One region of the Sodalis sp. C49 genome, then DNA from elsewhere that is predicted to be linked to it. Evidence: riboswitches for the same ligand, from Rfam matches in the RefSeq annotation. Region 1 holds a riboswitch; each other region holds the start of a gene.
The links. A riboswitch is a leader RNA that binds a small molecule or an ion and turns the genes downstream of it on or off. The one in region 1 is predicted to bind thiamine pyrophosphate.
Positions count from the first base shown of each region.

Region 1 (2,263 bases):
GCGAAAATGCTCGTAGAGGAAGCTTTCCTGGTGATGCGACAGGCACCATTTGGCCATAATGGATCCGCCGCGCGACACGATGCCGGTCAACCGTTTGGCGGTCATCGGCACGTAACGCAACAGCACGCCGGCATGGATGGTAAAATAGTCCACGCCCTGTTCCGCCTGCTCGAGCAAGGTGTCGCGAAAGCATTCCCAGGTCAGGTTTTCCGCCACGCCGTTGACTTTTTCCAGCGCCTGGTAGATGGGCACCGTGCCGATGGGCACCGGACTGTTGCGCAGGATCCACTCGCGGGTTTCATGGATATAGCGGCCGGTGGACAGGTCCATCACCGTATCCGCTCCCCAACGGGTCGCCCAGACCAGCTTCTCGACCTCTTCCTCAATGGATGAACTGACGGCCGAGTTGCCGATATTGGCGTTGACCTTGACCAGGAAATTGCGGCCGATAATCATCGGCTCCGACTCCGGATGGTTGATATTGGCGGGGATAATGGCACGACCGTCGGCCACTTCCCGGCGCACGAACTCCGGGGTAATATCCGGCGGCAAATGCGCGCCGAAGCTCTGGCCGGGATGCTGTTGCAGCAATACGTCGCCGCGGATGCGTTCGCGGCCCATATTTTCCCGCAGGGCGATAAACTCCATTTCCGGCGTAATGACGCCGGCGCGGGCATAATGCAATTGCGTGACGCGCCGGCCGGATTTGGCGCGCCGCGGCGTATGGCTGGGGGCGAAACGAACCTCATCCAGGCCCTCGTCGGCCCGGCGTTCGCCGGTATAACGCGAGCTTAGGCTGTTCAACGCCTCGCTGTCCCCGCGTTGTTCAATCCAGCCCGAACGCAGGCGGTGAAGGCCGGCGCGCACGTCTATCTCTGTCGCCGGATCGCCATAGGGTCCGGCGGTGTCGTATACCGGCACCGGCTCGTTTTCTTCGTAGCGCGGCGTTTTGCCGTTGCCGCCGATAAGCGTGGGGCTAAGCGCGATCTCCCGCATCGGCACCCGGATGTCGGCGCTGTTGCCTTGGAGATAAATACGCCGGGAGTTGGGGAAGGCTTCGCCTTTCAGACGATGGATGAATTCCTGCGCCTGGGCGCGCTGCTCACGGCGGGAAGGGGTGGTTTTGGATAACGACATAGCAATTCCTCACAATAAACGGGAAAATTGCTTGTCAGGAGCGCTACGGGAGTAATGAGGCCGGGCTTTGAATTTAGCAAAATAGACTATAAATCAAAGCGTTGCTTTACTCTTGTTCCCTTCGCAGGTATTAACCCGATCAGGTTCCGCGGATCCCGAATTAACGGTCTCAGCCTGGCGTAATGTACGCGCTAGGCACTCCGACAAGATATAGCGGCCCGTGAAGGACCGGTTACGACTTACTGCTTACCGCAAAATTACGCCAGACGCGATACGTCCGGATTATTGGCGGCCGGCACCGAGGCCAGGTAGTCCGCTTTATATTCCAGCGCCTGCTGGATCAGTTTGTCCTCCAGGGCAAAACGCGTGGCCAGGGCCTCGCCCACGCCGGAAAGCGCCTGTTGGAACTCCATACAGTTATCATGATCGATGGCCGTTTCCAATTGGCTATCATAAAATGCCATGATTTGTTTGGTATTTTCCTGCAACGCCGGATACAACTGGGTACTGATGATTCTTTTGCTGCTGCTGGTATCGTCCGCGTCCTGAACGATACGATCGTAGATATGGAAATGGCCGGCGGAAAGGTAGTCCACCAGTTTATGGCAAAAGTCGTCCAGCGCGTTTTCGTCCAGGGGAGTATGCTTTTCTTTATTGGGCTTAAGACCGATGAGATGGTAATACGCAATGAGCAACTTCCTGCGGGCCAGTATCCACTGATCGATCAGTTCGTTACTGCCGCCAACGCGTTGAGCCAGAATGTCCAGCTGGTTTAGCATGATTGACTCCGATGTAATAAAGTAACGCTGCGTTACTCATCAATTAAAGCTAATTTCTAGCTTGCCAGTGAATAAGAGGTAGTGCAACTAAAATGGAACAAGAACTCAACGGTAGCGAAAATGGCTGGTGGATCGTCAGCCAGGACAGCAAATTGTGGTTACCCAAGGGGGAACTGCCATTTGGAACGGCATCGGCCTGGTCACTTCAAGGATTGACAGCGACGCTTATCGGCGAATGGGAGGGGTCGCCCGCCTGGCTGGTACGCCACGCCATGCCCCGGGATATGGGCTCGGTGCGCCAGATCATCGATAGCGACCCAGGCTTGTTCCAACTGGCGGGCCGGGGC
Region 1 covers NZ_CP163303.1:3,393,113-3,395,375, reverse strand. The annotation lists gene thiC (phosphomethylpyrimidine synthase ThiC) at 1-1,137, opposite strand, end outside; TPP riboswitch at 1,237-1,350, opposite strand; gene rsd (sigma D regulator) at 1,395-1,916, opposite strand; gene nudC (NAD(+) diphosphatase) at 2,009-2,263, shown strand, end outside.

Region 2 (2,263 bases), 1.7 Mb from region 1:
ATTAGCACTCATGATAAGGTATTGAACTTTATGCAAAATACGTTGCCCAACGCCACGTCCCATGGCGAGAGATCACACGTCCAGGCGCTGTCTCCCCGGGAAAAAGAAGTATTATTCTGGGCCAGTGTCGGAAAAACCTATGGCGAGGTCGCGACCATCCTGGCAATACGCGAGGGAACGGTAAAATTTCATATCAGAAATATTATTGATAAGCTAGGCGTTACGAATGCAAAACATGCCATCAGCCGGGCCACGGAACTTAAATTATTTGGTTAACTATCCATTTATCATTTCGCGCAACGTGATCACAACCCTGTCCATCTGTGGGAGTTTTATTATGCTGTCGGCTTAAAATGGACAGCGTTGCCAATATATTTGCAATCATTTATATAGTGTTTAAGATGCAGGCGTTGCCGCGAGAAATTTGATGCTATCATTGCCCGGTGATTCTTCTGGCTGTTGAAGGTAGGCATGATTAGATTCTGTCTTTTTAATTTATTAGCTTTGTTTTCATTAACGGCATATTCCTCTGAGCATCTCCATAAAATAATTTTAATCGATCTCATGAATAATAAGCCAATGTTTTGTCATGCTGAGCCCCGTTGGCGCTTTTCCCCGCCGATAAAAGACGATCCCTGGCTGGCCGGGCGGTTAAGCGCGCTGGCCGAGGCGGGATTTGCCCGCCTGGAGGGGGCCGGGGACAGTGCGCAGTGGTGGTTGACGCCCACCGGCGCCACGGGTGCGCAATTCTGCGGGGACGTTTGTTACGGCCGGATGTTGGTCAGTCCCCAGCGGCCCTGCTCATAGCCTTATTATTAAGTCTGCTGATAATTGTGTTTATGAGATCGACGCCGGCGGAGGGACCAGGCTCCGCCAGCAAACTCACCATTGATCTTTTCTCCCGCCCGCCGGATAATCATGCCACTTGACTCGGGGTGTCCGCCGCTGTGCGCCGGACTGAGATTTTACCCGTATGACCTGATCTGGATAATGCCAGCGTAGGGAAGTCACGGCCTGTTGTCCCGCCGGGTCCGTCTTCCTCAGCGCCGGCTGGGAGCGCTATGATTACCGAACCTGCCGAACTGCCCGGCTTAGCCGCCGCGTCTTCCCTTACCCTGCTGCGCCAGCGCAAGCCATTAGTCCATTGTATGACCAATGACGTGGTACAGGCGTTTACCGCCAATGCGCTCCTGGCCGTCGGCGCCGCCCCGGCCATGGTGATCGAACCCCGTGAGGCGGTTCAGTTCGCCGCCATGGCCGATGCGCTGCTGGTGAATATCGGCACGCTGACCGCGCCGCGGGCCGAGGCGATGATGGCCGCCATTACGTCGGCCAATCAGGCCGGCACGCCATGGGTGCTGGATCCGGTGGCCGTGGGCGCATTAACCTTCCGTACTGAATTTGCCCGGGGCATATTGACGTTAAAACCCGCCGCCATTCGCGCCAATGCCTCGGAAATCTTGGCGCTGGCCGGGCAGCCGGCCCTGGGCCGCGGCGTGGACAGCGCCGACGACTCCCGCCACGCCCTGCCTTTTGCCCGCCGGCTGGCCGCGGACTATGGCACCCTGGTCGCGGTTACCGGCCGGGTGGATTTTATCACCGACGGCGATCGGGTCTGGTCCGTAACCGACGGCGACGCCATGATGACGCGCGTCACCGGTACCGGCTGCGCCTTATCGGCCGTGGCGGCGGCGTTTTGCGCCCTGCCGGGCGATCGGTTGCAGCATCTGGCCGCCGCCTGCAGGATCATGGCGCGGGCCGGGCGGTTAACCGCCCGGGACGCGGCGGGTCCGGGCAGCTTTGCCGTCGGCTTCCTCGACCGGCTGTACGGCCTGCAGGAGGAGGATATACAATGAAGCGCTGCCATAACCTGCTCAGTATCGCCGGCACCGATCCCAGCGGCGGCGCCGGTATCCAGGCTGATTTAAAAACCTTCTCGGCGCTTGGCGCCTATGGCGCCACGGTCATCACCGCGCTCGTGGCGCAAAATACCCGCGGCGTGCAGTCCATCTATCCTATCAGCGCTGAATTCGTCGCCGCCCAGCTGGATTCCGTGCTCGGGGACCTGCGTATCGACAGCGCCAAAATCGGCATGCTCGGGCAGGCGGACATCGTGCGGACGGTGGCGGCAAAACTGCGGCAATATCCCATACCCTATGTGGTGCTCGATACCGTGATGGTGGCGAAAAGCGGCGATTTCCTGCTGTCGCCGGATGCCGTGAGCGCCGTGCGGGATGTCTTATTGCCGCTGGCGTCCATCATC
Region 2 covers NZ_CP163303.1:5,136,829-5,139,091, forward strand. The annotation lists gene ABUK12_RS23280 (helix-turn-helix transcriptional regulator) at 1-276, shown strand, start outside; gene ABUK12_RS23285 (hypothetical protein) at 580-807, shown strand; TPP riboswitch at 922-1,022, shown strand; gene thiM (hydroxyethylthiazole kinase) at 1,062-1,856, shown strand; gene thiD (bifunctional hydroxymethylpyrimidine kinase/phosphomethylpyrimidine kinase) at 1,853-2,263, shown strand, end outside.
Region 2: it holds a riboswitch for thiamine pyrophosphate, as region 1 does, so the genes downstream of both, thiM (hydroxyethylthiazole kinase) here and thiC (phosphomethylpyrimidine synthase ThiC) in region 1, are expected to answer to the same signal.

Region 3 (2,263 bases), 770 kb from region 1:
GAAGATTCGCGCCTTTGATGATTATTTCGGCTATCGCGCACTGATTGATGAAGTGAATATCTGGATCTTGCCGGAACTCACCGCCGAGCTGAGCTATTCCGGCGTCCAGCTCCAGGCGGATAACAGCACCCCGGGTCAATTGGAAACCCGGCTGGAGGAAGGCTGCTATTTCCTGCTGTTTGATGCCCGTTCGCCGCTGATGCAAAACGATGATACCCGCCGCTGGCTGAGTGAAAATATCGATCCCATCGCCATGCTGACCGAGGCGGGATCGGCCTACCAGCATTACTGGTCGCCGGCCTACGGTATCCTGCCGCGCTGGCGCCATAGCCGGGTCGCGCAACCGCGGCCAAGGCCCGCGGAGCTGCGCAGCATCACCCTGACGGTTTATCGCGCCCATTCGGAATTCGATGATCTTTGCCGCGCGCTCGGTGCGGTGCTGGCCCGGCAGGACATCGCGCTGGTGATCAATACCGTGGATTATGCCACCTGGCATAACGGTGAGGCCGAGAGCGATTTATGGCTCGGCAGCGCTAATTTTTACCTGCCGCTGGATTATTCCCTGTTCGCCAGCTTTTACGAGATGCCGCTGATGCATCATTGCCTGCCGGCCGACCTTAGCGACGCGCTGGAGAAATGGCGCGGCAAGGGCCTGTCCATGGCGCAATGGTGCCAATCGCTTATCACCGGCCATCGCCTGCACCCGCTGTTCCATCATTGGCTGATTCTACAGGGCCAGCGCAGCATGCGCGGGGTCAGGATGAATACGCTGGGATGGTTTGATTTCAAATCCGCCTGGTTCGCCCCGCCGGACCCGCAAGACCCGCAAAACACATAAGACACATAAGACACATAAGACACATAAGACACATAAGACACGTTAGACACGTTAGATACGTTAGATACGTTAGACACGTAAGACAGGCTGTTAAGCCAGGGATAAAACCATTACACTTGCATTTGTTCTCAACGGGGTGCGAAGCGTCCGGCATAGCGTTAGCCGGCGCGCAAGCTGAGAGTATACCCGTCGAACCTGATCCGGCTAATACCGGCGAAGGGATTTGAGAGTGCGTCCCGCTGCCGCCTCAAACGCCTTTGCCGCCTTTTTTTTTCCAGGAGCGCAAAGTGTTGAAAAAATGGTTACCCTGCCTGCTATTGCTCGCCGCCGCCCCGGCGTTGGCAAAACCCGTCCTGACGGTTTATACCTATGATTCCTTTGCCTCCGAATGGGGCCCGGGGCCGGCGATAAAAACCGCCTTTGAAAAAGACTGTGGCTGCGAGCTGAAATATGTCGTGCAGGAAGATGGCGTCGCCCTGCTCAACCGTTTGCGCATCGAAGGCAAGAACAGCGACGCGGATGTGGTGCTGGGCCTGGATAACAACCTGCTTAAGCCCGCGCAGGATACGCATCTCTTTACGGCGCATAACGTCGATACCGCTCATCTGACCTTGCCGCAGGCGTGGCATGATCCCACCTTCCTGCCTTTTGATTACGGGTATTTTGCGTTTGTCTATGACAAGAACAAGCTGAAAAATCCGCCCAAAAGCCTGCATGAGCTGATAGACGGGCCGCAGGCGCTGAAAATCATTTACGAAGATCCGCGCACCAGTACCCCGGGACTAGGCTTATTGCTCTGGGTGCAGCAGGTATATGGCGATAAAGCGCCCCAGGCCTGGCAACGGCTGGCGAAAAAAACCGTTACCGTGCCCAAGGGCTGGAGCGAAGCCTATGGCTTATTCCTGAAAGGAGAAGCGGACATGGTGCTCAGCTATACCACGTCGCCGGCCTATCATATCAACGAGGAAAAGAAGGATAACTATGCGGCGGCGACCTTCAGCGAAGGCCACTATCTCCAGGTCGAGGTGGCCGGACAATTAGCCGCCAGTAAAAATCCGCAGCTGGCGCAGCAGTTTATGCGTTTTGTCGTTTCCCCGGCTTTCCAGCAGACCATTCCCACAGGCAACTGGATGTATCCGGTGATCAAAACCGCGCTGCCGGCCGGCTTTGACGTATGGCCGGCCAAGACGCTGAATTTCAGCGCGGATGACGTGGCGGCCAAACGCGGCGCGTGGACCCAGGATTGGTTGCGTTCCGTCAGCCAATGATGCCTGGCCGATGATACCGCGCTGGTTATGGCCGGGACTGCTGGCCGCGCTGATGCTGACGGCCGTGGCCCTGACGGCGGTCGGCGCCTTGTGGCTGAACGCGCCGACGCTCCAATGGCGCGACGTGCTGTCGGACAGCTATCTGTGGCATGTCCTG
Region 3 covers NZ_CP163303.1:2,620,643-2,622,905, forward strand. The annotation lists gene sgrR (HTH-type transcriptional regulator SgrR) at 1-838, shown strand, start outside; TPP riboswitch at 961-1,078, shown strand; gene thiB (thiamine ABC transporter substrate binding subunit) at 1,126-2,106, shown strand; gene thiP (thiamine/thiamine pyrophosphate ABC transporter permease ThiP) at 2,117-2,263, shown strand, end outside.
Region 3: it holds a riboswitch for thiamine pyrophosphate, as region 1 does, so the genes downstream of both, thiB (thiamine ABC transporter substrate binding subunit) here and thiC (phosphomethylpyrimidine synthase ThiC) in region 1, are expected to answer to the same signal.